4 regions of the Streptomyces sp. JL2001 genome follow, and region 4 is predicted to be linked to each of the others. Evidence: riboswitches for the same ligand, from Rfam matches in the RefSeq annotation. Region 4 holds a riboswitch; each other region holds the start of a gene.
What was found. A riboswitch is a leader RNA that binds a small molecule or an ion and turns the genes downstream of it on or off. The one in region 4 is predicted to bind cobalamin.
Positions count from the first base shown of each region.

Region 1: another riboswitch for cobalamin. It lies ahead of ACE1OA_RS26865 (cobalamin biosynthesis protein); the one in region 4 lies ahead of ACE1OA_RS31415 (energy-coupling factor ABC transporter permease).
Region 2: another riboswitch for cobalamin. It lies ahead of metE (5-methyltetrahydropteroyltriglutamate--homocysteine S-methyltransferase); the one in region 4 lies ahead of ACE1OA_RS31415 (energy-coupling factor ABC transporter permease).
Region 3: another riboswitch for cobalamin. It lies ahead of ACE1OA_RS21620 (ABC transporter substrate-binding protein); the one in region 4 lies ahead of ACE1OA_RS31415 (energy-coupling factor ABC transporter permease).

Region 1 is NZ_CP169421.1:6,019,246-6,026,194, forward strand. It holds gene ACE1OA_RS26855 (putative cobaltochelatase) at 1-724, opposite strand, end outside; gene ACE1OA_RS26860 (cobyric acid synthase) at 867-2,372, opposite strand; gene ACE1OA_RS26865 (cobalamin biosynthesis protein) at 2,369-3,331, opposite strand; cobalamin riboswitch at 3,365-3,498, opposite strand; gene ACE1OA_RS26870 (hypothetical protein) at 3,620-3,841, opposite strand; gene ACE1OA_RS26875 (inorganic phosphate transporter) at 3,863-5,128, opposite strand; gene ACE1OA_RS26880 (alpha/beta hydrolase) at 5,534-6,661, shown strand; gene ACE1OA_RS26885 (hypothetical protein) at 6,842-6,949, shown strand, end outside.
Region 2 is NZ_CP169421.1:1,940,928-1,947,876, reverse strand. It holds gene ACE1OA_RS08455 (YhgE/Pip domain-containing protein) at 1-372, opposite strand, end outside; gene metE (5-methyltetrahydropteroyltriglutamate--homocysteine S-methyltransferase) at 651-2,972, opposite strand; cobalamin riboswitch at 3,174-3,373, opposite strand; gene aspA (aspartate ammonia-lyase) at 3,458-4,867, opposite strand; gene ACE1OA_RS08440 (asparaginase) at 4,896-6,011, opposite strand; gene ACE1OA_RS08435 (Lrp/AsnC family transcriptional regulator) at 6,199-6,654, shown strand; gene ACE1OA_RS08430 (cell division protein SepF) at 6,802-6,949, shown strand, end outside.
Region 3 is NZ_CP169421.1:4,849,922-4,856,870, reverse strand. It holds gene ACE1OA_RS21630 (ABC transporter ATP-binding protein) at 1-284, opposite strand, end outside; gene ACE1OA_RS21625 (FecCD family ABC transporter permease) at 281-1,336, opposite strand; gene ACE1OA_RS21620 (ABC transporter substrate-binding protein) at 1,387-2,361, opposite strand; cobalamin riboswitch at 2,401-2,520, opposite strand; gene ACE1OA_RS21615 (Mov34/MPN/PAD-1 family protein) at 2,565-3,005, opposite strand; gene ACE1OA_RS21610 (amino acid permease) at 3,083-4,519, opposite strand; gene ACE1OA_RS21605 (DUF2017 domain-containing protein) at 4,959-5,537, opposite strand; gene clpS (ATP-dependent Clp protease adapter ClpS) at 5,537-5,842, opposite strand; gene ACE1OA_RS21595 (nicotinate phosphoribosyltransferase) at 5,945-6,949, shown strand, end outside.
Region 4 is NZ_CP169421.1:7,035,974-7,042,922, reverse strand. It holds gene ACE1OA_RS31435 (plasmid stabilization protein) at 1-140, shown strand, start outside; gene dhaK (dihydroxyacetone kinase subunit DhaK) at 532-1,524, shown strand; gene dhaL (dihydroxyacetone kinase subunit DhaL) at 1,732-2,307, shown strand; gene ACE1OA_RS31420 (PTS-dependent dihydroxyacetone kinase phosphotransferase subunit DhaM) at 2,304-2,708, shown strand; cobalamin riboswitch at 2,786-2,991, shown strand; gene ACE1OA_RS31415 (energy-coupling factor ABC transporter permease) at 3,021-3,722, shown strand; gene ACE1OA_RS31410 (energy-coupling factor ABC transporter substrate-binding protein) at 3,719-4,147, shown strand; gene cbiQ (cobalt ECF transporter T component CbiQ) at 4,154-4,903, shown strand; gene ACE1OA_RS31400 (energy-coupling factor ABC transporter ATP-binding protein) at 4,900-5,748, shown strand; gene ACE1OA_RS31395 (glutaredoxin domain-containing protein) at 6,025-6,462, shown strand; gene ACE1OA_RS31390 (ArsR/SmtB family transcription factor) at 6,778-6,949, opposite strand, start outside.

The DNA.
Region 1 (6,949 bases), 1.0 Mb from region 4:
TCCGGTCCCGCAGCGCGCGCTCCTCGTCGGCCCAGCGCGTCGCGAAGGCGGCCGGATCGTCGTCGTACGCCAGTCGGCGCCGCACGACCTCGACCCGCTGCTCGGGCTCGCGGGACGCGGCGACCTCGACGGTCAGCCCGAAACGGTCCAGCAACTGCGGCCGCAGCTCGCCCTCTTCGGGGTTCATGGTCCCGACCAGCAGGAAGCGGGCCGCGTGCCGCACCGAGACTCCCTCGCGCTCGACGTACGAGGAGCCCATGGCGGCGGCGTCGAGCAGCAGGTCGATCAGGTGGTCGTGGAGGAGGTTGACCTCGTCCACGTAGAGGATCCCACGGTGCGCGTCGGCGAGGAGCCCGGGCTCGAACGCCTTCACGCCCTCGGCCAGGGCCCGTTCGATGTCGAGGGCGCCGACCAGCCGGTCCTCGGAGGCGCCGACCGGCAGTTCCACCATGCGCGCGGCGCGGGCGGCGGCCGCGGCGGCCTCGTGCGGCCCGTCCGGGCAGGCCGGATCGGGCGTGGCCGGGTCGCAGCTGAACCGGCAGCCCGCCACCACCGGAACCTCCGGAAGCAGGTCCGCGAGCGCGCGGACGGCCGTGCTCTTGGCGGTGCCCTTCTCGCCGCGGACGAGGACACCGCCCACCGCCGGGCTGACGGCGTTCAGCAGCAGCGCCAGCCGCAGGTCGTCCATGCCGACGACGGCGGTGAACGGGTACCGGGTGCTCATCGGTCGATCCTTCCTTCGGGTTCGCTGTGGGTGTCCCGGGGCGCACGCGCCTCGCGCGCGAGCGGGCGGCGCGTGCCGACGGGGGTGCGCGCGTGGGCGCCGGCGGATGCGCGGATGGTGCCGGTCCGGGTGCCGGCGGCGCTCACGGGGCGCCCGGCGGGATGAACGGCAGCCCGGCCGGCGGACCGCTCTCGATCAGCCGCAGCAGCGCGTCCGTGTCCGCGTGCTCCTCGATCAGGTCGCCCAGCCGGTCCAGCTGCTCCTCGCGCAGCGCGCCGAACGACGTGTCGGGCGCCGGGACGAACCGCCGCCCGGCCGCCGCCGCCACCTCGCGCAGGAACGCCCGGCGGAAGCCGTCGCTCTCCAGCGAGCCGTGCCAGTGCGTCCCCCAGACGGCGCCGACCCGGCAGCCGTCCAGGAACGGCTCCCCGCCCAGCACCTCGGCGACGCCGTGGTGGATCTCGTAGCCCTCCACGCGCTCGCCGAGCGCCTCGCCGACCGGCCGGGCCAGCGTCTTGTCGACCGCGAACCGGACCCGGACCGGCAGCAGCCCGAGCCCGTCCACGGCCCCGGCCTTGGACTCGACCTCGTCCTCGATCCGGATCCCGAGCGCCTGGAAACCACCGCAGACGCCGAGGACCGGGCGGCCCTCCGCGGCCCGGCGCGCGAGCGCGTCGGCGAGGCCGCGCTCGCGGAGCCAGGCGAGTGCCTTCACCGTCCCTCGGGTGCCCGGCACGATCACCAGGTCCGCGTCGACGAGCTCCTCGGCGCGGTCCACGAAGCGCACCACCACGCCCGGCTCGGCCGCCAGCGCGTCCACGTCCGTGAAGTTGGACATCAGCGGCACCGCGCAGACCGCGACCCGCAGGACGTCCTCGCCGACCGGCGGCGCCACGACCGACTCGCGGACCGCGCCGCGCATCGAGACCCGCAGTCCGTCCTCCTCGTCGATGCCGAGGCCGTGGGCGTACGGCAGGACGCCGAAGGTCCGCCGGCCGGTCAGCCCGTGCAGCATGTCGAGCCCGGGCTCCAGCAGCGTCACGTCGCCGCGGAACTTGTTCACCAGATAGCCCGCGATCAGCTCCTGGTCCTCCGGCGCGAGCAGGGCCGTCGTCCCGAAGAACTGGGCGAACACCCCGCCCCGGTCGATGTCGCCGACCACGAGCACCGGCAGCCGTGCGGCCCGCGCGATGCCCATGTTCACGATGTCCGTGCGCCGCAGGTTGATCTCGGCCGGACTGCCCGCCCCCTCGCAGATCACGGCGTCATACGTGCCCCGCAACTCCTCCAGGCACGCCATGACCGGCTCGAAGAGCTCCCGCTGCCGGCCTCCGTGGTAGCCGCGCGCGCTCAGCTCGCCCACCGGCCGGCCCATCAGCACGACCTGGCTGGAGCGGTCGCTGCCCGGCTTCAGCAGCACCGGGTTCATCAGCGCGGTCGGCTCCACCCGGGCCGCCTGCGCCTGCATGGCCTGGGCCCGGCCGATCTCCGCGCCCTCGCGGGTCACGAAGGAGTTCAGGGACATGTTCTGGCCCTTGAACGGGGCCACCTTCACCCCCTGGCGGACCAGCCAGCGGCAGATGCCGGCCGTGACGACGCTCTTCCCCGCGTCGGACGTGGTCCCGGCGACCAGCAGTCCGCCCCTCATATCCGCCTCCGCTTGATCGCACCCATGATCAGCCGGCCGCCCACACAGGCCGCCAGCGTCAGTCCCGTCACGCGCCGCGACAGCCGCACGGCCCGCTCGATGTCCGCGACCTCCACGTCCCGTCCCGCCCCGTTCAGCACCGGCCGGTGCTCTACCCGCCCGCCGTACGAGAGCGTCCCGCCGAGCCGTACGCCGAGGGCGCCGGCGAACGAGGCCTCCACCGGGCCCGCGTTGGGGCTCGGGTGCCGGCCGGCGTCGGCCTTCCAGGCGCGGGCGGCGCCCCGCGGGTCGCCGCCGGCCACCGTGGCGAGCACGGCGGTCAGCCGGGCGCCCGGCCAGCCCGCCAGGTCGTCGAGCCGGGCCGAGGCCCAGCCGAAGCGCCGGTGGCGCGGGGACTTGTGGCCGACCATCGCGTCGAGCGTGTTCACCGCACGGAAGCCGATCAGCCCCGGCACCCCGGCGACGGCGCCCCAGACGAGCGCCCCCACGACCGCGTCGGAGGTGTTCTCGGCGACCGACTCGACGACGGCGCGGGCCATCGCGGGGCCGTCGAGGGACTGCGGGTCGCGCCCGCACAGATGGGGCAGCCGCTCGCGGGCCACGTCCAGGTCCCCGGCGGCGAGCGCCCCGCCGACGGCACGGGCCTCCCGGCCCAGGGTGGTGCCGCCGACGACGGCCCACACGGCGGCGGCGGTCAGGGCGACGGAGGCGGCTCGCCGGTCCCGTACGGCCCGTGCGGCCAGCGCGCCGGCCGCGGTCGCGCCACCGGCGCAGACGGCGGTGTGCAGGGCGCCCCACCCGCGGTGGTCGTGCCAGAGAAGCCGTTCGACGGCGCCCGCGGCCCGTCCGAACGCGGCGACCGGATGGCCGCGGCGGGGGTCGCCGACGAGCAGGTCCGCCGCCAGACCGGCGGCGGCGCCGTACGCGAATACACCTGTGGCTGCACTGCGGCCGGGCATGGCGCTGTGTCCTCACTCAGGGTCCGCGCCCTGGCTCGACGTGACCGGCGGGGAGAGTTCCTGACTCCCGGGGAGGCTCTCCCCGGTCACAGTGGCGGGACCGCGCCGGAATCGCACCGGGCTTCCTCTTCTGCCGCCGTAATGGCCCCGGAAGTCCACCACGCTGTGCGAACACCCGTCAACTCACCCTTGACCTGCGGCGGGACAGTGTGCGAAGCCCCACAGCACGACGGCCGGGCGGGCCGCACCCGAGGGTGCGGCCCGCCCGGCCGGTGGGGTCGTCCCGCGTCAGACGACGATCAGATAGATCCCGTACGCGACGGCCGCCGCGCACAGGGCGAAGCAGGCGTACGCGCCGGTACGCGCGAGGGTGGCGGAGCCTCCCTGGGCCGCGGCCTGCTCCTGCTTGGAGAGGCCGACGATGCCGAGGGTGAACAGGCCCACGAGGGCGACGGTCGCCACGAGGCTGACTCCGAAGACGGAGCCGAGAGCTGCCCAGTCGATCTTCATGCGTGCGTGTCCCTTGGTTCCTTAGACCGCCGCGGCCGGGGCCGCGGGGGCTGCCGGGTCCGTGGGGGCCGGCGAGGGGATGGTGGTCTTCAGGTCCTCGTCCGCGACGGCGGCGACGGTCCCGGCGGGCGGCGGGCTGACCGCCGCGATCGCGGTGGTCACGACGCCCGCGGGCTCGGCGTCGAGGTCGTCCGCGGTGACGTTGTGGTGGTCGACCGGCTTGCGGCGCGACAGGGCCCAGATGACACCGGAACCGGCGACCAGCAGGACCGCGACGGCGACGATGCCCCAGGTGCCCTGCTTGGTGAGGAACTCGGCGCCGGCGCCGACCAGACCCGCGGCGGGCAGGGTCAGACCCCAGGCGACGAACATCCGGGTCGCGGTCGACCAGCGGACGACGCCGCCCTTGCGGCCGAGGCCCGCGCCCATCACGGCGCCGGAGCAGGACTGGGTGGTGGAGAGGGAGAAGCCGAGGTGCGAGGAGGCCAGGATGACCGTGGCCGCGCTCGTCTGGGCCGCGAAGCCCTGCGGCGGGCGCAGGTCGGTCAGGCCCTTGCCCATCGTGCGGATGATGCGCCAGCCGCCGAGGTAGGTGCCCATCGCGATGGCCAGACCGGCGGAGACGATGACCCACATCGGAGGGTTGGAGCCGGGGGCGAGGACGCCACCGGTGACCAGGGCGAGGGTGATGACACCCATCGTCTTCTGGGCGTCGTTGGTGCCGTGGGCGAGGGAGACCAGACCGGCGGAGGCGATCTGTCCGGCCCGGTAGCCCTTGGCCGTGGACTTCTCGTCCGTCTTGGCGCCGATCCGGTAGGTGAGCCGGGTGGCCACCGTCGCGGCGAGGCCGGCGACGATCGGCGCGGCGATCGCGGGGAGCAGGACCTTGGTGACGATGGTGCCGCCGTTGACCGCCGACCAGCCGGCGGACATGACCGCCGCACCGATGAGGCCGCCGAAGAGGGCGTGGGAGGAGCTCGACGGGAGCCCGAGCAGCCAGGTCAGCAGATTCCAGAGGATGGCGCCGACGAGCGCCGCGAAGATCACTTCGGTACGAATGCCCTGTTCGTTGATGATCCCGCCGGAGATCGTCTTGGCGACCTCCACGGAGAGGAACGCACCGACCAGGTTGAGCGCGGCGGACATGGCCACCGCCGTCTTGGGCTTGAGGGCACCGGTCGAGATGGTCGTCGCCATCGCGTTGGCGGTGTCGTGGAAACCGTTCGTGAAATCGAACACGAGAGCTGTCACGACCACAATGGCGAGCAGCAGCGTGATGTGTTCCATTTACCCAGGCAATCGTTTGACGTCAGTGGCTCGACGAACGTAAGCAACCTGGGTGAACGGAAGGTGAACTGGGCCGGGCGGTGTGGTGTCCCGAATCGGGGTCCGGTCATTCCGCTTAGCGCTCCGGGCGTCGATCCGTCCACGATGTGGTCCCCGTGCAACCCCGGGTAAGCCGTGCCGTAGCGGGGCAGAACCGACTTCTGTTGACTGCCGCCCCGCCAGTCCCTCTCGTCCCACGGGCAAGATCACCCGGCCGGGGGACCCCCGTGGGGTGACCCACGTCACTCCGTCGAGTGCGCGGAGGTGGCGCGGGGGAGACGCCGGGGGCCACCGGGGCGACCGGCGGACCGCCCGAAGGGCCGCGGTCCGGTGGCACCCCGTCCGCACCCTGCCGACACTGGGAACGTGCGCCCGGCTACAGCGACGGCAGCGGCCGTCACCACTCTGATCGGTGTCGGCGCGGCCGTGATCGCGGCCGGCCGGTACGCCAGCGACGTCGCCCTCCGGGCGCCGTCCGGACGACCGCTGCCCGGCGACCCACGGCTCACCGTGCACGCCACGGAAACGGGCCGGGTCACCCTCACCCGGAGCCTCGCCTCCCTGCGACCCGGCACCTACGGCCTGGACGGCCCCGACGTGCACGCGGTCGTCGGACCCGTCCTGGACCGGGTCCCGCACGCCGCCGACACCGTCGTCCGCCGTCTCGAACGGGTCGAGTACGGCACCCTCGAACCGGGCACCCGCGTCCGCCTCACCCCCGTGCTGCACACCGGCACCCCGCTGTCGGCCCTCGGCGTCGAGTACGAGGACGTCGAGATCCCCGGCGAACTCGGCCCCCTGCCCGGCTGGCTCGTCCCCGGCCCCCGGCCCACCTGGGTCGTCGCGCTGCACGGCATCGGCACCACCCGGCTGCAGCCCGTCAACCTCGTCCCCTTCCTCAGCCGCCGCCAGATCCCCGTCCTCATCCCCGCCTACCGCGGCGACGAGGGCGCGCCGCCGTCCCCGGACGGCCTGAGCCACCTCGGCGAGTCCGAGTGGCGCGACGCCGACGCCGCCGTCCGCTACGCCGTGCGCCGAGGGGCCCGGCACGTCGTCCTGTACGGCTGGGGGACCGGCGCGACCATGGCCCTGCACGTCGCGGCCGACTCCGGTGTCCGGGACGCGGTCCGCGGTCTCGTCCTGGACTCCCCGGTGCTCGACCGGGAGGCCACCCTGCGCGCCCTCGTCGCGGCCCGCCACGTCCCGGCCCCGCTGCTGCCGCTGGCCGTCCGCGCCGCGACGACCCGGGCCGCGCTGGACGGCGCCCGGCTCCAGGACGCCGCCGATCCGGCCGCCCTGCGGATCCCGACCCTGGTCTTCCACGGCCCGGACGACACGCTCGCGCCCTGGGAGCCGTCCCTCCGGCTGGCCGCCCGCCGCCCGGAACTCGTCACCCTGCAGACGGTCCGGCGGGCCCCGCACGCCTCGATGTGGAACGCCGACCCGGTCCGCTACGAGGAAGCGCTGCGCCGCTTCCTGACCCCTCTGCTGTAGGCGCCCCCGCGGGTGCCCCGGTACGCCGCGCCGGCCCGCCGCACGCTCCCGTCCCGGGCGGTTCGTCCGCCCTCCTTCCGGAGGCGGTCCCGGGCCCGGTTCCGGGCCGTTCCCGGCGTCTGTCGACGGCGATCCGGATTCCGATTGGGCTTTCGGGCCGTCAGCGGGAAGACTGCCCCCGTGACGTCTCGACAGCCTGATGAGCATTTGGCGCGCAACTCCAGACTCCGACTCGTCCGTCCGCGGGCACTCGCGACCGCCCGACGGGCCGTGACGACCCGTCGTACG
Region 2 (6,949 bases), 5.1 Mb from region 4:
GAAGTCGGCGGGGATGACGAGCGCACCGAAGATCTTCCCGGAGTCGAGCCGGTCCTGCGCCTCGGCGAGGGTGAGGGTCTGCCACTCGGCCGCGACGCTCTTCCGGTCGCCGGTGATCGCCCGGCTGATCTGCGTCCCGACGTTCTGCTGCTGCCCGGGCAGAGGGGCGCCCCGGTCGGCGTTGACGAGGCCGATGGGCAGGTTCCGCAGGTCGCCCTGGGGGTTGACGACGCCGCCCATGTAGAGGAGGGACAGCAGCAGGGCGAGCAGTCCCGTGAGGATCGTGGGCATCAGCCACAACCGCGGACGACGCAGCAGGGTGCCGGCTCGGACCAGGGGGCCGTCGTCCGGAGAGGTGCTCGGGGAGGTCATGCTTCTCCGTCGGCTCTGGAACAGGTCGGCCCATGATGCGCGGCGCTCCGCCGGGAACCGCGCCGCCTCACCGCGGTGCCCCCCGGCCGGGGCAGGCCGCTCGCCCGGAGAGGTGAAGCCACCCCCGGAGGCCGGGAACCGTGTACGACACCCGGGAGGGGCCGTACGACCCTCCCGGGCGTCGTACGGCACCGAAGCGGGGCGTACGGGTCCCGGGCCGGAGGGCTCGTACGAGGACCTTGGGTCCTCCGGCCCGGGATCCGGCGGGCGCCCGGGCGTCAGGTGCCCGGCAGCTCCGCACGCAGCTCGCGCGCCGCCGCGACGAGGTTCTCCAGGGACGCGCGGGTCTCCGGCCAGGACCTCGTCTTCAGGCCGCAGTCGGGGTTGACCCAGAGGCGTTCGGCCGGGATCGCCTTCAGCGCTTCGCGCAGCAGCCCGGTCGCCTCCTGCGGGGACGGCACGCGCGGGGAGTGGATGTCCCAGACGCCCGGGCCCGCCTCGCGCGGGTACGCGGCAGAGGCGAGCTCACCCGCCACGGCCATGTGGGAGCGGGCGGCCTCCAGGCTGATGACGTCGGCGTCGAGATCGTCGATCGCCGCCAGGATGTCCCCGAATTCGGCGTAGCACATGTGGGTGTGGACCTGGGTCTCCGGCCGGACGCCGCTCGTGGTGAGACGGAACGCCTCCGTCGCCCAGTCGAGATAGGCGGCGTGCCGCTCCGCCCGCAGCGGAAGCGTCTCGCGCAGGGCCGGCTCGTCGACCTGGATGACGGCGGTGCCGGCCGCCTCCAGGTCGGCCACCTCGTCGCGCAGCGCCAGGGCGACCTGCCGGGCGGTGTCGGCGAGCGGCAGGTCGTCGCGGACGAAGGACCAGGCCAGCATGGTGACCGGCCCGGTGAGCATCCCCTTGACCGGGCGCCGCGTCAGGGACTGCGCGTACGCGGTCCAGCGGACCGTCATCGGGTCCTGGCGCGAGACGTCCCCGGCCAGGATCGGCGGCCGGACGTACCGGGTGCCGTACGACTGGACCCAGCCGTGCCGGGTGGCGAGGTACCCGGTCAGCTGCTCCGCGAAGTACTGCACCATGTCGTTGCGTTCGGGTTCGCCGTGGACGAGCACGTCCAGGCCCGTCCGCTCCTGGAAGGCGACGACCTCGCGGATCTCGGCCTCGATCCGCGCCTCGTATCCGGCCGCGTCGAGCCGGCCCGCCCGCAGGTCGGCGCGGGCCGCGCGCAGTTCGGAGGTCTGCGGGAAGGAGCCGATCGAGGTCGTGGGCAGCGGCGGCAGACCGAGCCCGGTCCGCTGGGCGGCCGCGCGCAGCGCGTACGGCTGGGGGCGCCTGAGGTCGGCGTCCCTGACCGCTGCCGCCCTGGCCCGGACCGCCGGATCGCGGGTCAGCGCGGACGTCGAACGGGAGGCGAGGGCGGCGCGGTTGGCGGCGAGTTCGGCCGCGATCGCCCCGGTGCCCCGGGACAGACCGCGGGCGAGGGTGAAGATCTCGCCGGCCTTCTGCCGGGCGAACGCGAGCCAGCGCGCCACCTGGGGGTCGATGCCCCGTTCGGCCGTGGCGTCGAGCGGCACGTGGAGCAGCGAGCAGGACGCGGCGACGTCGACCCGCCCGGCGAGCCCCAGCAGGGTGCCGAGGAGGGCGAGGGACTTCTCGTAGTCGTTGATCCAGATGTTGCGCCCGTCGACGACTCCGGCGACCAGTCGCCTGCCCGGCAGCCCGCCGACCGCGGCGAGGTCGTCGAGGTTGGCGGCGGCGGGGCCGGTGAAGTCCAGGGCCAGGCCGTCGACGGGGGACTTCGCCAGGACGGGCAGCGCGGCGCCGAGCCGGTCGAAGTAGGAGGCGACGAGCAGCCGGGGCCGGTCGGTGAGCCCGCCGAGCTCGCGGTAGGCGCGGGCGACCGCGTTCAGTTCGGCCGGGGTGCGGTCCTGGACGAGGGCGGGCTCGTCGAGCTGCACCCACTCGGCGCCCGAAGCCCGCAGGTCGGCCATGACCTGCGCGTACACCGGCAGCAGCCGGTCGAGCAGCGTGAGCGGCCGGAAGTCGTCGGGGACGCCGGGAGCCGGCTTGGCCAGCAGGAGGTAGGTGACGGGGCCGAGCAGGACGGGCCGGGCGGTGAGGCCGAGCGCCCGCGCCTCGCGCAGCTCCGCGACCTGCCGTGCGGAGTCGGCGGTGAAGACGGTGTCGGGTCCGAGTTCCGGGACCAGATAGTGGTAGTTGGTGTCGAACCACTTCGTCATCTCCAACGGCGCCACGTCCTGCGTGCCGCGCGCCATCGCGAAGTAGCCGTCGAGCGGGTCGGCCGCGACGGCGGCCCGGTGGCGCTCGGGCACGGCGCCGACCATGACGCTGGTGTCGAGCACGTGGTCGTAGTACGAGAAGTCGCCGGTCGGCACCTCGGTGATGCCGGTGTCGGCGAGCTGCATCCAGGTGGCTCGCCGCAGGTCCCGGCCGGTCCGGTGAAGGGACTCGGCGTCGACCCGGCCCTGCCAGTAGCCCTCGACGGCCTTCTTCAGTTCGCGGCCCCGGCCCTGGCGGGGGTACCCGTACAGGGTGGCCGTCGCCGCGGCCCTTCGTGTCGCCCTTGTCGTCACGGAACTCTCCTTCGCGAGCGTGTCTCCATGCGTCCCGGCGACGGGACGAGGGCGCGAAGGGGTGCGTGGACGAGCGGACCGTGGCCGCCCGCCGTGTCATGCCGGATGCATGCACGTCGGTTCGGGGCGGCTCGCCCGCTCTGTACGCCGACCCGCCCTCGAGGTCACCGGGATGTCCGCGCGCGAACGGTCGCGCGCGGGCAGCGGGCAGGTCTTCGGACTCGCGGGCACACCCACCTCTCTCCGAGGCGGACACCTAGTGGCCGTCGCTTCCCGGACCCGTACAGGTCCAGTGCGTATGACGGCGGTCGTTCCCACTCACCGCTGCGGGGCAGTCCCGGATTCCCACCGGGTTCCCTCTTACGACGCGTCCCGTCCGGCGGACGGGCGCGAACCCATTGCGGCCGCCACCCTAGTCGGCCCGCGGGCGGGTCCGCCGCCCCGGAGGCGAGTTGGCCGGGAATCGCCGCCGGCGACATGCCTTCTTACACGCGGTGCGGCGTCGCGCCGGTCAGCCGCTCCGGGCTGAGCAGCTCGGCGATGCGTTCGGCGGGCAGCAGCCCCTTCTCCAGCGTGAGTTCGGCGACTCCCCGCCCGGTCCGCAGCGCCTCCTGGGCGATGGCGGTGGCCGCGGTGTAGCCGATGTGCGGGTTGAGGGCGGTGGCCAGACCGATGGAGTTCCGCACGGTCGCCTGCAGCTGTTCGGTGTTGGCGGTGATGCCCGAGACACAGCGCTCCGCGAGGGTGAGGCAGGCGGCGCGCAGCGAGGTGATGCTCTTCGACAGGGCGTGCTGGATGACCGGTTCGAAGGCGTTCAGCTGGAGCTGGCCGCCTTCCGCGGCCATGGTGATCGTGATGTCGTTGCCGATCACCTCGAAGGCGACCTGGTTGACGACCTCGGGGATCACCGGGTTGACCTTGCCCGGCATGATGCTCGAACCGGCCTGCACGGCGGGCAGGTTGATCTCGTTCAGGCCGGCGCGCGGCCCGGAGGAGAGCAGCCGCAGGTCGTTGCAGGTCTTCGAGAGCTTCACCGCCAGGCGCTTGAGGACACCGGAGAGCTGGACGAACGCCCCGCAGTCCTGGGTGGCCTCGATCAGGTTGGGCGAGGTCACCAGCGGCAGGCCGGTGATCTCGGACAGGTGCCGCCGGGCCGTCTCGGCGTAGCCGGCCGGGGCGTTGAGCCCCGTCCCGATGGCGGTGGCGCCGAGGTTGATCTCGTGGATCAGCTCGACGGCCTCGGCCAGCCGGTTGCGGTCCTCGTCCAGCATCACGGCGTACGTGGAGAACTCCTGGCCCAGCGTCATGGGGACGGCGTCCTGGAGCTGGGTGCGCCCCATCTTCAGGACGTCGCGGAACTCGAACGCCTTGGCCGCGAACGCGTCCTGGAGCACTGCCGTGGCCTGGAGGAGCCCGTGCACCGACGTGATCGCCGCGATCCGGACGGCGGTCGGGTACACGTCGTTGGTGGACTGGCTGAGGTTGACGTCCTCGTTGGGGTGCAGGTGCTGGTACTCGCCCTTGGCGTGGCCGAGGAGTTCGAGCGCGCGGTTGGCGACGACCTCGTTGGCGTTCATGTTCGTGGACGTGCCGGCGCCGCCCTGGACGACGTCCACGACGAACTGCTCGTGGAGCCGCCCGGCGCGGATCTCCCGGCAGGCGGCGACGATGGCGCGGGCCTTCTCCGGGGACAGCAGCCCCAGTTCCTCGTTGGCGAGGGCCGCGGCCTCCTTGACGGCGGCGAGCGCCTCGACGAGCCGCGGGTACACCGAGATGGGCAGGCCCGTGACGGTGAAGTTCTCCTGGGCGCGCAGCGAGTGGATGCCCCAGTAGACGTCGGCGGGCACCGCACGCTCACCGAGGAGGTCGTGCTCGCGGCGGGAGGGGTTCTGCATGGCGTGTCCGACCTTCGGTTCTTCGGCGTCAGCGGAGCGCGGCGGGCTGCCGGGCGGCGGGGGAGGCGTGGGCGCCGGAGAAACGGGAGCCCGACCCGCCGGCAGCCAGGGCAGGTTCCGCGCGGGTCGGGCCGTTCAGGAGGTCGCGCAGCAGGGCGTCACGCCGCCCCGGGGCGACGTCGGAGAGCAGGGTCGCGACGAGGGCCATCCGGGCCTGACCGGCCCGCAGCGTGCCGGTGAGCACCGCGCCCGCCGCGACCAGGTCCACGGCGCCGCCGCCGGTGTACATCTCGGCGACCGGGCCGGAGTGCACCCGGGTGGTCAGGGCCACCAGGACCCCCTGGGAGACGGCCTCGGCGACCGCCTCGGCTATCTCGGGAGTGGCGTTGCCCGCACCGGTGCCGACCAGCACGATGCCCTGCGCGCCCGCGGCGACCGCCGCGTTCAGGAGCAGCGGGTCGCCGTCGCTGTGGTGGGTGACGATGTCGACCCGGGGGAGGGCGCCGGGTTCCCCGGCCGTGGCGGCCCGCGGAAGCGCGAGCGGAGCCGGGCGGTCCGGCCGGCGGCGGACGTCCACCCGGGCGAAGCCGACCTTGCCGAGGCTCTGCTCGGAGGGATCGGCGAACGCGGCGGCGGCCAGGGTCTGCGCCTTCACCGTGCCGCGCGCGGCGTGGACCACGCCGTCGAAGACCACCAGCACCCCGAGTCCGCGCACGGACGCGGCGACCTGGAGCGCGTCGTACATGTTGCCCGGACCGTCGCCGTCGCCCGTGCCGAGGGGGCGCTGGGCGCCGGTGAGGACGACCGGCCGCGGGTCCGTGTGGTGCAGGTCGAGGAAGAAGGCCGACTCCTCCAGGGTGTCCGTGCCGTGGGTGATGACGACTCCGGCCACGTCGGGGTCGGCGAGGGCCTCGTGCACCGCGCTCAGCAGCGCGAGCTGGCGGGCGGTGGTCATGCGGGAGCTGTTGACGTTGAACAGGTCGACGACCTCGACCTCGATGTCGTCGGGGAGGGCGGCCGTCGCCAGGACGTCGTCACCCGAGGCGTCGGCGGCGTATCCGGTGCCCTGCCAGCGGCTGGCGATCGTTCCGCCGGTGCTGATCAGCTTGATCCGGCGGGGCCTGTCGTCGCGGATCCATTCCATGTCGTCTGCTCCCGGGGTGGGGGGTCGTCTCGAGCGCGAACTCGGACGCGGGGATGCGGGCGCGGGCTCGAACGGGTGCACGGATGTACGAGGGGACCGGCGCCGCCGCAACGATAGAGCAGGAGGTCCGCAATGCGATTGCGAAATCAGCCCCTTCCCTCGCTAAGAGTGCGTGCATAATTGCGCCATGGATCGGATCGACGCTCATATCTTGCGCGAGCTCCAGGACGACGGTCGGCTGACCAACCTGGAGCTCGCCCAGCGGGTCGGACTCAGCGCCTCCGCCTGCATGCGCCGGGTGCGCCAGCTGGAGCAGGACGGGGTCATCCAGGGATACCGGGCGGTGATCGACCCGGACGCCGTCGGCCGCGGCTTCGAGGTGCTGGTCTCCATCGAGGTCCGGCGGGACCGGGAGACGGTCGAGGCGTTCGAGGCGGCACTCCAGGACATCCCGGACGTCATCGAGGCGTACCGGCTCTTCGGCAGCCCCGGCTGCCTCCTGCGCATCGCGGTCGCCGACCTCGCCGCGTACGAGCGCCTGTGGATCGAGCGCCTGACGTCACTGGCCGGCGTCACGGAGGTCAACTCGCAGATCATCATGAAGCGGGTCAAGGAACCGCGCGGACTGCCCGTCCCGCGATGAGGCGAGGGCGACGCCCCGTCCGTACGGGCGGTGACCGGCCGCGGGGCCGCGCGAGCCGGTGACCTGCGACGGACCCGTGCGGGACGGTGGCCGAGTTGGGACGTGTCGCTGTTGGGCCGAACGGGTGAGGGACGGGAGGATGGGGCCATGAGTAGGTACGAGAGGTACGACGTCACCGACGAGCAGTGGGAGGGCCTCGCCCAGGTCGTCCCCCTGCGCGGCCGTGACGAATGGCCGTCCAGGATCGACCACCGCACGATCCCCGATCAGTACGCGTACGCGGAGCAGCGCCGCA
Region 3 (6,949 bases), 2.2 Mb from region 4:
GCGACGAGTTCACGGACGGTCAGCTCGAACTCGGTCGAGGCGTCCTGCGGGACGGTGGCGATCCGGCGGGCGCGGGCCTTCGGGGTGAGGGCGTGCAGGTCGTCGCCGTCGAGCAGCGCCCGGCCCGAGGTGGGCCGCAGGGTGCCGTAGACGCAGCGCAGGAGGGTGGTCTTGCCGCTGCCGTTGGGGCCGACGAGGCCGACGGTCTCGCCGGGGCGGGCGTGTACGTCGACGGCCCGCAGCCGTGTCCCGTACGACAGTGCCTCGGTGCGCAGTTCGGTCACAGCGGGCTCCCTTCCGGGCGGCGGCGCATCAGCCAGAGGAAGAACGGGCCGCCGGTGAGGGCGGTGAGGACGCCGACGGGGATGTCCTGGGGCGCGGCGACGGTCCGGGCGGCGAGGTCGGCGAGGACCAGGGCGAGCGCGCCGCCGAGCGCGGCCACCGGGAGGAGGCGGCGGTGCGGGGCGCCGACGGCCATCCGGGCGGCGTGGGGGACCATCAGCCCGACGAAGCCGACGGCTCCGCTGGCCGCGACCATGACGGCGGTGACGAGCGAGGCCAGGACGAAGACGGCGGCGCGGAAGCGGGCCGTGTCCAGGCCGAGGACGGTCGCGCCCTCCTCGCCGACGAGGAGGAGGTCGAGCGGGCGGGCGAGGGTGAGCAGCGCGCCGACGCCGACGGCGAGGGCGGCGGCGGGCAGCAGGAGGGTGTCCCAGCGGGCGCTGCCGAGGCCGCCGAGGGACCAGAACATCGCCTCCTGGAAGTGCTCGGGCCGCCCGGCGAGCACCAGGAGCAGGGTGGTCAGCGCGGACAGGATGTAGGAGACGGCGACGCCGGCGAGGACGAGCCGGGCTCCGGTCATGGTGGAGCCGCGGCGGGCCAGCGCGTAGACGAGGACCAGGGCGAGCAGGGCGCCGGCGAAGGCGCCGGCGGGCAGGGCGAGCGTCGAGGTGATGCCGGCGCCGCTGCCGATGCCGAGGACCAGGACGAGGACGGCGCCGGTGGACGCCCCGGAGGAGATCCCGAGGAGGAAGGGGTCGGCGAGGCGGTTGCGGACCAGTGCCTGCAGGACGGTGCCGACGACGGCGAGGCCGGCGCCGACGACCGCGCCGAGCAGGACGCGGGGCAGCCGGACGTCGAGGACGATGGTGCGGAACGGGGACGGGGCGGCGTCGCCGGTGAGGATGCGGGTGACCTCGGCGACGGGGATGGTCACGGATCCGAGCGCGACCCCGGCGACGACGGCGCACGCGAGGGCGGCGAGGAGGCCGGCGACGACGAGCCCGTACGGGACGGGGGCGGCGGCGGGTGGGCGTGCGGCGGCCCGCGCGCCCACCCGGAGGGGCGGGTGCGCGGGCTGCCGGGCGTCCCCCTTCGGGGGCGCGGTCACCGGTCCGGGTGGAGCTGGGCGGCGAGCTTGTCGACGGCGGCGGGGACGCGGACGCCGAGGACCGTGTCCGAGAGCGGCATGACGGCGAAGCGCTGGTTCCTGATCGCCGGGACGTCGCGGAGGGCGGGGTCCTCCAGCAGGCGCTTCTTCTTCTGTTCGACGGTGGTGGAGCCGTAGTCGTAGATGACGATCACGTCGGGCCGGCGGGCGACGACCTGTTCCCAGGTCGCGTCGCCGAAGGGCTTGGCGAGGTCGGCGAAGACGTTGCGGCCGCCGGCGCGGGTGATCAGTTCGTTGCCGATGCCGGTGCCGCCGGCCGTGAACGCGGTCTTGTCGCCGCTGTCGTAGACGAAGACGGAGACGGGGGGCACGTCCTTCAGGCGGCGTTCGGTGGCGGCGACGGTCTTGCGGGCCTCGGCGGTCCACTTCCGGCCGCGTTCGGGGACGCCGAAGGTGCGGGCGACCTCGTCGACCTCCCGGTAGAGGTCGGTGAGCGAGGAGGCGCCGGAGGGGCAGTACTCCGTGTTCAGCCGGGTGCTGATGCCCGCGGCCTTGAGGTCGTCGCGGCCGCGGCCGGCCTTGGCGTCGAAGGCGGAGGCGTAGCCGCCGTACACGAAGTCGGGGCCGGCGGCGAGCAGCGCCTCCTTCGACGGGTACTCCTTCGCGAGCACCGGGACGGAGTCGTACGCCTTCTTGTAGGCGGGCAGGACGCGGTCGTCGAGGTAGGCGGTGCCGACGAGGGACTTCTCCAGGCCGAGGGCCAGCATGACCTCGGTGACGTGCTGGTTCATCGTCACGGCACGTCGCGGCGGGGCCTGGTAGGTGGTCTGCACACCGCAGTTGGCGACGGTGTAGGGGAATCCCGGGGCGGCCTTCGGGTCCGGGGGCTGCTGCGCGGCGGGCGCGGAGCAGGCGGCGAGCAGCGGGAGAAGGACGAGGGCGGGCAGCGGTGAACGGCGCCGGGTCAACACGGACGTGCCTCCTGACGGGGATTTCCACGTCCCCGGTCGGTGGTGAGAAGGCGGCAGGTCAGTTCCTGGCTTCCGGCTCCCGGGGCGGGAGCCGGTCACAGTGGCGGGACCGTGCCGGATTCGCACCGGCTTCCTGGGTCCTGCCGCCCTGATGTCCGGTCAGTCTCTCATCACGTCGTCGGCGTGCGGAGGGCTGAGGCGCTTCAGGCTCCGGGGGTCTGCGCGTACGCCTCGACGACCTGGACCTCTTCCTCGGTGACGACGCCTTCGACGATGGTGAAGGAGCGGAACTGGAAGGGGCCGGCGTCGTCCGTGTCCGCGGTGGAGACGAGCACGTAGTGGGCGGCGGGCTCGTTCGCGTAGGAGATGTCCGTGCGGGACGGGTAGGCCTCGGTCGCCGTGTGCGAGTGGTAGATGACCACGGGCTCCTCGTCCCGGTCGTCCATCTCGCGGTACAGCTTCAGCAGGTCGGCCGAGTCGAACTCGTAGAACGTGGGCGAGCGCGCGGCGTTCAGCATCGGGATGAAGCGCTCGGGGCGGCCGGTGCCGGCCGGGCCCGCGACCACGCCGCAGGCCTCGTCGGGGTGGTCCGCGCGGGAGTGTTCCACGATCTGGTCGTACAGGGCCCGGGTGATGGTCAGCATGGTCGACAGGATAAGCGGGCGGGCCGCCGCGTACCGAGGAGTGGTACGCGACGGCCCGAATGCCGAGACGGCGGAGATCAGGAGCGCTTGACGAACGCCGCGCCCTGCGGGTTGCGGGCCTTCAGCACGAGGTACGAGACGCCCATGATCAGGGCCCACACCGGCGCGCCGGGCCACAGCGCGACGCGGGAGTCGGGGTCGATTCCCATCATCACGATGACCATGCCGATGAAGGCGAGCGCGAACCAGCTGGTGAACGGGGCGCCCGGGGCCTTGAAGCCGGACTCGGGCAGCTCGCCGCGGTTCGCCTTGGCGCGGTAGCGGATCTGGCAGACCAGGATCATGATCCAGGCCCACATGCCGGAGATGGTGGCGAAGGAGACGACGTAGTCGAAGGCCTTGCCCGGCGCCACGTAGTTGATCCACACGCCGACCAGCATCAGCGCGGCGGAGACCGTCGTGCCGAGCAGCGGGACGCCGTTGGCGGTGAGCTTGGTGAGGAACTTCGGCCCCTGGCCGTTCAGCGCGAGGTCGCGCAGCATCCGGCCGGTGGAGTACATGCCCGAGTTGCAGGACGACAGGGCGGCGGTCAGCACCACGAAGTTGACGATGGCGGCGCCGATGCCGAGGCCCATCTTCTCGAAGGCGGCGACGAACGGGGAGACGCCCGGCTGGAACTCCGACCACGGCACGACCGAGAGGATCATGATGAGGGCGCCGACGTAGAAGACGGCGATGCGCCACGGGACGGTGTTGATCGCCTTGGGCAGGACGGTCTTGGGGTCCTTGGACTCGCCGGCGGTGACGCCGACCAGCTCGACCGCGAGGAAGGCGAACATCACGATCTGCAGGGTCATCAGCGTGCCGCCGAGGCCCTTGGGGAAGAAGCCGCCGTCGTTCCAGAGGTTCGCCACGGAGGCGGTCTCGGCCGCGTCGGAGAAGCCGATGGTGAGGATGCCGGCGCAGATGAGGATCATGCCGACGATCGCGGTGACCTTGACCATCGAGAACCAGAACTCGAGCTCACCGAAGAGCTTCACGGAGATCAGGTTCGCGCCGTAGAGGATGACGGTGAAGATCAGCGCGAAGGCCCACTGCGGGAAACTCCCGTGTGTCCAGAACGCCATGTACTTGGCGGCCGCGGTGACCTCGGTGATGCCGGTGACGACCCAGAAGAGCCAGTACGTCCAGCCGGTCACGTACCCCCAGAAGGGGCCGACGAACTCGCGGGCGTACTCCGAGAAGGAGCCCGACACCGGGCGGTACATGAGCAGTTCGCCCAGGGCCCGCATGATGAAGAAGATGACCAGGCCCGCGATGGCGTAGGCCAGGATCAGGCTGGGGCCGGCCTTGGAGATGGCCTTGCCCGCGCCGAGGAAGAGTCCGGTGCCGATGGCACCGCCGATGGCGATCATCTGGATCTGCCGGGCGCCGAGGCCACGCTGGTAGCCCTCGCCGCCGCCCACGGCCCCGTCGGTGCCGTCGTGCTGCTTGTCGACCTGCACTGAGGTCATGGTGGTGCGCCTTTCTCCATGCTGATCCGCGCCGACTGCGTCTGGCCGCGGATCAGGTCCTGATCCCCCCGGATGTGGAATGGAGTGCTACCGGCGGTCAGCCGGCTCGAGCGCCCCCGGGGACAGGGGTGGCGTCCCCGGGCGGTCGTGAAGATTTATCACGCGTGAAACGTCGATCGACGGGCACTACTGTGGCGCACGCCACAGGAAGAAGCGGACGAAGAGGACTCAACACGGCAAGCTAGAACACTTTGGTGACGTATTCGTTATCCGGATTTGAGCGTCCGCTGAGCGAACGGAAGAGGCTCGTGCGGGGGGCCGGAAGCGTCCCGTCGGCCCCGCTTCGGACCGACGGGACGGCCGGTGGCGGCCGGGGCAGGACATGGACCGCCGGGGAGCGCCCGGGAGCGCCGCGCCAGGCGGGCTCCCCCGGGGGCGCCTACGGCATCAGCGTCTCGACGAGCGACTCCTGGAGCGCGCCCAGCCACAGGTACGCCATCACCATCGGCTTGCGCGGGTCGGAGTCCGGGAGCCGGTACAGCCCCTCTCCCCCGTCCTCGTCGGTGACCTCCAGGCGGGTCCCGATGGTCAGCCGCAGGTCGTTGATCGCGCCGAGCCAGGCCCGCGACTCGTCAGCCGTCAGCTTGAGGACGGCCCCGCCCTCGCCGACCGGGGTGAGGGTGTCCAGGCTGCGGACGACCTTCAGGGCGTCCTCGCGCTTGCGGGCCCGCAGGTCGTTCTCGGTGTAGCGGCGGAAGTCGGCCGCCGCCGCCCGCTGCTCCTCGTCCGCGTCGCCGTAGGCGTCGGGGAAGAGCCGCTTGAGGGCGGGATCGGACGGGGGCTCGCTCGGGCCCTCGGCGAAGAGCGCGGCGAGCGGGTCCTCGCCCTCGACGGGCTCGTCGCCCGGTCCGATCAGCTCCATGAGCTGGACGGCGAGGGAGCGGAGGATGGAGACCTCGACCTCGTCGAGCGCGACGGCCGCGCCGCCGCCGGGCAGCGCCTCGAACCGGCCGGCCATCAGCCGCGGTCCTGGGTGAGGGTCGCCCACAGTCCGTAGCCGTGCATCGCCTGCACGTCCCGTTCCATCTCCTCGCGGGTGCCGCTGGAGACCACCGCGCGGCCCTTGTGGTGCACGTCGAGCATCAGCTTGTGCGCCTTGTCCTTGGAGTAACCGAAGTACGTCTGGAAGACGTAGGTCACATAGCTCATCAGGTTGACCGGGTCGTTGTGGACGAGGGTGACCCACGGGACGTCCGGCTCGACGACGGCGAAGGTCTCTTCAGCCGATTCCGTCTGTTCGATCTCAATAGGCGCGACGCTCACTCACCCCATGCTGCCACTCTCCGTGGCCTGTCGCACAAACGGGTCAGGGGCGCGTCCCTAGAAATCGTCACTCTGACGAGTATTCGGGGTAGCATCGCTGACATGAACGCTGCGGACCTTGGGCTCCCGGTGGACGTGCCGTCGACCGCGCTCTTCACCGACCAGTACGAGCTGACCATGCTCCAGGCGGCCCTCCGGGCCGGCACCGCCGACCGGCGCTCCGTCTTCGAGGTCTTCACCCGGCGGCTGCCCGAGGGGCGGCGCTACGGGGTGGTGGCCGGCACCGGACGCGTCCTGGACGCCGTCGAGAACTTCCGGTTCGACCCGGCCGTCCTCGGCTTCCTGCGCGAACAGGGCATCGTCGACGAGCCCACGCTCGAGTGGCTCGCGGGCTACCGCTTCTCCGGCGACATCTGGGGCTACCCCGAGGGCGAGGTGTACTTCCCCGGCTCGCCGATCCTGCGGGTCGAGGGCAGCTTCGCCGAGTGCGTGCTGCTGGAGACCGTGATCCTGTCGATCCTCAACCACGACTCGGCCATCGCGGCCGCGGCCTCCCGGATGTCGGCGGCCGCGAGCGGCCGGCGGCTGATCGAGATGGGCGCGCGGCGCACCCACGAGCTGGCCGCCGTCGCCTCCTCCCGGGCCGCCTACGTGGGCGGTTTCGACTCCACCTCCGACCTGGCGGCGGGCTTCCGCTACGGCATCCCGACCGTCGGCACCTCCGCGCACGCCTTCACCCTGCTGCACGACAGCGAGCGGGACGCCTTCCGCGCCCAGGTCGACTCGCTCGGCCGGGGGACGACCCTGCTCGTCGACACCTTCGACGTCGCCGAGGCCGTCCGCACCGCCGTCGAGGTCGCCGGGCCGGAGCTCGGGGCCGTACGGATCGACTCCGGCGACCTGCTCCTCGTGGCGCACCGGGTGCGGGCGCAGCTCGACGAGCTGGGGGCCCGTGACACCAAGATCGTGGTGACCTCCGACCTGGACGAGTACGCCATCGCCTCGCTGGCCGCCGCGCCGGTCGACGCCTACGGTGTCGGCACCCAGCTGGTCACCGGCAGCGGGCACCCGACCTGCTCGATGGTCTACAAGCTGGTCGCCCGTGCC
Region 4 (6,949 bases):
CGCGTCGGGGCGGGCAGCGGTCCCACCGGGGCGCGCAGGGCCCGACGAAGGAGCAGCTCTACAACGAGGCCCGGCAGCGCAACATCGAGGGCCGCTCCAAGATGGACAAGGCGGAGCTCAAGCGGGCTCTGGGTCACTGACACGCTCTGGGCCACGCACACGCGGCCGAACCCCCCGCACCCGCCGTCCGGGCGCCACCGGTCCTCCTGCCCGCGACGGAGCGTGGAGCCGTTCGTCGCCGCACCCCCGATCGCCTGTCCGCACCCGAACCCGCGGTACCCGTGCGGGCAGGCCCGGCGCCGTCGATAATCGGTGCGTGACGCGCACCCGCGAAGGACGGCCCGCCCCCTCCGCGCTGACTGCCGCTCAGGTGGTCGGCGCCCGCGCGCTGCCGTGCCGGCGCCGTACGGCCGTCCCCCGGCCCGGCGACCGGCACCCTCCCGCGCCGCGCCACCTGCCGTACCGCCCCCGCGTCACGCCCTGCCCCGACCCGCTGGACGACTCACCCGCTCCACTCCCCCGGAGGTACTCGTGCGAATGCTGATCAACGTGCCCGAGAGCGTCGTCGCCGACGCGCTGCGCGGCATGGCCGCGGCCCACCCCGAACTGACCGTCGACGTCGAGAACCGCGTGGTCCTGCGGCGCGACGCCCCCATGGCGGGCAAGGTGGGGCTGGTCTCCGGCGGCGGATCCGGGCACGAGCCCCTGCACGCGGGGTTCGTCGGGCCGGGGATGCTGGCGGCCGCGTGCGCCGGCGAGGTCTTCACCTCCCCGGTGCCCGACCAGATGGTGCGGGCCGCCGCCGCGGTGGACAGCGGGGCGGGGGTGCTGTTCGTCGTCAAGAACTACACCGGCGACGTCCTCAACTTCGAGATGGCCGCCGAGCTCGCCGAGGACGAGGGCGTCCAGGTCGCCAGGGTCCTGGTCGACGACGACGTGGCCGTGACGGACAGCCTCTACACGGCCGGGCGGCGCGGCACGGGGGGCACCCTCTTCGTGGAGAAGATCGCCGGAGCAGCCGCCGAGGAGGGCGCGCCGCTGGAGCGGGTCGAGGCCGTCGCCCGCCGGGTCAACGAGCGGTCGCGGTCCTTCGGGGTGGCCCTGAGCGCCTGCAGTACCCCGGCGAAGGGCAGTCCCACATTTGAACTCCCCGATGGCGAGCTGGAGTTGGGAATCGGGATCCATGGCGAGCCGGGACGCGAGCGGCGCGCGATGATGACCTCGCGGGAGATCGCCGACTTCGCCGTGAGCGCCGTCGTGGAGGACCTGCGACCGTCGGGTCCGGTCCTGGTCCTGGTCAACGGCATGGGCGCCACCCCTCTGCTCGAACTGTACGGATTCAACGCAGAGGTCCAGCGCGTGCTGGCCGAACGCCGCATCCCGGTCGCCCGCACGCTGGTGGGGAACTACGTGACCTCGCTCGACATGGCCGGCTGCTCGGTGACGCTCTGCGAGGTGGACGAGGAACTGCTGCGGCTGTGGGACGCGCCCGTGCAGACGGCGGCGCTGCGCTGGGGCCGGTGACGCCTCGGGCGGCCCCCGACGCGCTGAACTCCCGCGCTCCCGAACTCCCCCACCGCAGCCGACTCCAGCGAGGTGACCGCAGTGCCCGAGCCGACCGCCCCCGACTCCCCCGACACACCCGGCGCATCCTCCGACCCACCCGGCTCCCCCGGCACGCCGGGCGCATTCTCCGACGCCGCGTCCGGGGCGTTCGACGCCGCCTTCTTCATCCGTTGGCTGACGATCGCCGCGGCCGCCGTCGACCGGGAGGCGGACCGTCTGACCGAGCTGGACTCCGCCATCGGCGACGCCGACCACGGCGCCAACCTGAAGCGGGGCTTCGCCGCCGTCACGGCCGTACTGGAGAAGGAGCCGCCCCCGACGCCGGGGGCCGTCCTCGTGACCGCGGGACGCCGGCTCATCTCCACGGTGGGGGGCGCGTCCGGGCCTCTGTACGGGACGCTGCTGCGCCGGACCGGCAAGGAACTGGGCGACGAACCGGCCGTGAGCCGGGCCCGGTTGGCCGAGGCGCTGGATGCCGGGGTCTCGGCGGTGTCGCGACTCGGAGGGGCGCAGGCCGGCGACAAGACCATGCTCGACGCCCTCCTGCCGGCGGCCGAGGCACTGGGCCGGTCCTTCGGTGCCGCGCGGGAGGCGGCCGAGCGGGGCGCCCTCGCGACCGTGCCCCTCCGGGCCCGCAAGGGCAGGGCCAGCTATCTCGGCGAGCGTTCCGTCGGGCACCAGGACCCCGGAGCCACCTCGTCCGCGCTGCTGATGGCCGCGCTCGCCGAGGCGGCGGGATGACCGGGCAGGTCGGCATCGTCCTCGTCTCCCACAGCGGCCCGGTGGCGGCGGCCGTCGCCGCACTCGCCCGGGGTCTGGCCGGAGGCGGCCCGTGCGCGCCGATCCTGCCCGCGGGCGGCACTCCGGACGGCGGTCTCGGCACCAGCGCGGAGCTGATCGCCGAGGCGGCCGAGGCCGCGGACCGCGGCGCGGGTGTGGCCCTGCTCGTCGATCTGGGCAGCGCCGTCCTCACCGTCAAGGCGCTCCTCGCCGAGGACGGCGAACTGCCCGCGGGGGCCCGGCTGATCGACGCGCCGTTCGTCGAGGGAGCCGTCGCCGCCCTGGTGACGGCGAGCGCCGGCGGGGACCTGGACGCCGTGGAGGCGGCGGCCTCGGAGGCGTACACCTACCGGAAGGCATGAGGCCCGGCGGGCGGCCCGGCCGCCCGTCACGGGCCGTGCCGGCACACCACCGTGTTGTGATGTACCTGGTCAACGCACTAATGTCGCAGGGCCTTGGTGTACGGGAAACCGGTGCAGTACCGGTGCGGCCCTCGCCACTGTGATCGGGAGGTCCGGCTCCACGCCCTGGGAGGTCCCCAGGGAAGCCACTGCACCACCGCGGGCGACCGCGGGCGGTGTGGGAAGGCGGAGTCCGGGCGTCATGACCGTCAGCCAGGAGACCGGCCAAGGTGCGTTGTCCATCCACGAGGTGCTGGAGAGGGTCTCCCAACCATGCATATAGCCGAGGGGTACCTGCCCCCTGTGCACGCGGCCGCCTGGGGCGTCGCAGCCGCCCCCTTCGTCGTCCACGGTGTCCGTGCGCTGACCCGTGAGGTGAAGGCCAATCCCGAGTCGACGCTGCTGATCGGCGCCTCCGGTGCCTTCACGTTCGTCCTGTCCGCCCTCAAGATTCCCTCGGTGACGGGCAGTTGCTCGCACCCGACCGGTACGGGGCTGGGCGCGATCCTCTTCCGGCCGCCCGTGATGGCGGTACTGGGCACCATCACCCTGCTGTTCCAGGCACTGCTCCTGGCGCACGGCGGGCTGACCACCCTGGGCGCCAACGCCTTCTCGATGGCGATCGTCGGCCCGTGGGCCGGGTACGGGACGTACCGGCTGCTGCGGCGGTTCGACGTCCCGCTGATGGTGAGCGTCTTCTTCGGCGCCTTCGTCGCCGACCTCTCCACCTACTGCGTCACCAGCGTGCAGCTGGCGCTGGCGTTCCCCGACCCGGGCAGCGGCTTCGTCGGGGCGCTGGCGAAGTTCGGCGGCATCTTCGCCGTCACGCAGATCCCGCTCGCGGTCAGCGAGGGTCTGCTGACGGTGCTCGTGATGCGTCTGCTCGCGCAGTCGAGCAAGGGGGAACTGACCCGGCTCGGCGTGCTGCTTCCCGCGGGCCGGAAGAGCGGGACCACGGAGGCGGTCGGCCGATGAGCAGGAACGCGAAGATCAACTCACTGCTGCTGCTCGTGGTGGCCGCGCTGGCGGTACTGCCCCTGCTGCTGGGGCTGGGCGACCACAAGGAGGAGCCGTTCACCGGCGCCGACGCCGAGGCGGAGACCGCCATCACCGAGCTCAGTCCGGACTACGAGCCGTGGTTCAGCCCGCTCTACGAGCCGCCGTCCGGCGAGATCGAGTCGGCGCTGTTCGCGCTCCAGGCCGCGCTCGGCGCCGGTGTCCTCGCGTACTACTTCGGCCTGCGCAAGGGGCGCAGGCAGGGCGAGGCCCGCGCGGCGGCCCGGGCGACACCGGACGGCACGACGACGCCCGCCGTCACTCCGTCGGCATCGTCCGCGAAGTCGGCGGCGACGGCGGCGATGTCCGTGAAGCCCGCGGCCGCGCCGCCCGGCGACGAGTAGTCACGGATGCTGCCGATCGACGCGGCGGCGCACAGCAGTCGCTGGCGTCGCCGTCATCCTGCCGAGAAGGCCGTTCTCGGCTTCGGTCTCACCCTGTGCGCGGTGTGCCTGCCGCCGTGGCCCGGCGCCGTGCTGGTCGCCGCGGCCACGCTGACCGTGCTGCTCGGACCCGCCGGCGTGCCGCGACGTCAGCTGTGGCGGGCGTTCCGGATCCCCCTGGGCTTCTGCGTGACGGGTGCGGTCCCGCTGCTGTTCGAGGTCGGCGGGGCCCACGGGCTCGTCGCCCTCGCTCCGGACGGACCTGTGCACGCGGGCGAGTTGCTGCTGCGGACGTCGGCCGCCTCACTGGGGGTCCTGCTGTTCGCCTTCACCACGCCGGTCTCGGACGTACTGCCCCGGCTCGTCCGCGCGGGCGTGCCGGCCCCGGTCGTGGACGTCGCCCTGGTGATGTACCGGATCGGCTTCCTGCTCCTGGACGCCATGGCCAGGATCCGGCAGGCGCAGGCGGCCCGGCTCGGGCTCACCACACGGGCGGCGACCTGGCGTTCCCTGGCCGGGCTCGGCGCGACCGCGTTCGTCCGTGCCTTCGACCGCGCCCAGCGGCTGCAGACCGGACTCGCGGGGCGCGGGTACGACGGCACGCTGCGGGTCCTGGTGCCCGAGGCCGCGGTCTCGCGCCGGTTCCTCACCGCGTCGGCCGGCCTGCTCGCCGGGCTCGTCGCGCTCACTCTCGTACTCGAAAGGTCCCTGCGTTGAGTTCTCGGTCCGCGGTCGTGGAGCTGGTCAAGGCGGGATTCGCCTACGAGGACGGTCCCGCCGTCCTGGACGGGATCGACTTCGCCGTGCCCGAGGGGCGGGCGACGGCTCTGCTCGGCCGCAACGGCAGTGGCAAGACGACCCTGATGCGACTGCTCAGCGGCGGGCTCCGGCTCGGCCGCGGCACGCTCCGGCTGGACGGCGAGAAGGTGTCGCACGACCGCAAGGGTCTGACCCGGCTGCGGACGACGGTGCAGCTCGTGGTGCAGGACCCGGACGACCAGCTCTTCGCGGCCTCGGTCGGCCAGGACGTGTCCTTCGGGCCGATGAACCTGGGCCTGCCGGAGGAGGAGGTGCGGCTGCGGGTCCGCGAGGCGCTGGAGGCGCTGGACATCGTGGCCCTGGAGGACCGGCCGACGCACCTCCTCTCGTACGGGCAGCGCAAGCGGGCGGCGATCGCGGGGGCGGTGGCGATGCGCCCGCGGGTCCTGGTCCTGGACGAGCCGACGGCCGGGCTCGATCCGCACGGGCAGGAGCGACTGCTGGAGGTGCTGGGCCGGCTGCGGGACACCGGTACGACCGTGGTGATGGCCACACACGACGTGGATCTGGCGCTGCGCTGGGCGGACGACGCCGCGGTGCTGTCGCCCGAAGGGCTCCGGACCGGGCCGATCGCCGAACTGCTCGGCGACGACGCGCTGCTCGCCGCGGCCCGGCTGCGCCGCCCGTGGGGCATGGCCGTGACCCGGCTGCTGCGCGGCCACGGCCTGCTGGCACCGGACGCGCCGGGTCCGCGGACGGCGGAGGAGCTGGACGCGTGGGCGGAGGTGCGGGGGCGGGCCTGACGGTGCCTCGGAAGCGGGGAGGAGCTTCGGTTCCGAAGGGAGGCGTTCCTCGTAGGGCGAGGAGGGTTCGAAGGGGCCGACGGCCGAGGGAGCCGTGGAGGACGCGGTACCTGATCTCGTTCGGCGACGGCGCGATGACCTTCCCCGAGGAGGAGTTGCCCCTGGTGGCCGAGGCCTCGCTCGACGTGGTGCGTGACGCCCGGGAGGCCGGCGGGTACCCGCGGGTCGGCGGCCCGCTCCGGCGGGAGACTCGGCTCACCGATAGCCTGGATCATCATGACGCGCATGTGGATCCTGCCGGTGCTGCTCGTGTCCATCGGCTCAACCGTCGCGACCGGGCTGTTCCTCCGGGGGCGCCCCGGCGAAGCCGCGGCGCTCCTGGCGGCGTTCGTGCTGCTGGCAGGCGTGAACTCGCCGCTGGTCTTCCCGAGGTCGATCGGTGCGACGGAGGCGCAACGCCGCAGCGCCGTCGACGGCCGGCCGGTCGTCTACTGGCGGCCGGGCTGCGCGTACTGCCTGCGGCTGCGCATCCGGCTGGGCCGTCGCGCCCGCCGGTTGCACTGGGTCGACATCTGGCGCGACCCGGCCGGAGCGGCGGTGGTGAGGGCGGCCAACGACGGCGACGAGACCGTGCCGACCGTCGTCGTGGCGGGCCGGCCGCACACCAACCCCGATCCTGCCTGGGTGCGCGAACAGCTCTCCCCTTCCTCGTGACCGGGAGCGCGCCGGGGATCAGCACCCGGACGGGACCGGTGAGTGCGTCGACCGCCTGCTGCTCGGAGAGCGGGAAAGCCGCACGGGTCGGCTTCGGTGTGCCGGCGCCGCTGCCGCGACCGAGGCTGTTCCGCCGCACCGGCTGAAGCTGCGAGCCGGTCGACTTCAGGGGCACCGTCGCCGTCCGGCGGCGGACGGTGTCCGCCCCGGCCGGGTGCGCGGCCGCGTTCGGCATCGCCGGCGCCACCGTCCCGATGCCGGGCCCGGCGCGCGCCCCCCGCCCGGCCGGCGGGCTCCCGTCAGCCGGCGCGCTGCTCAGACTCCGTGCGACCCGCCCTCGTCCCGCTCCGCCGCCTCGGCGACGCGCTTGATGCGGGCCAGGCGCCGGTCCCAGTCGGCCGCGAGGCCGGCCATCCAGCGGGCCGTCGTGTCCAGGGCCGCGGGCCTGACCGCGTACCGCACCTCCCGGCCGACCCGGCCGCCGGAC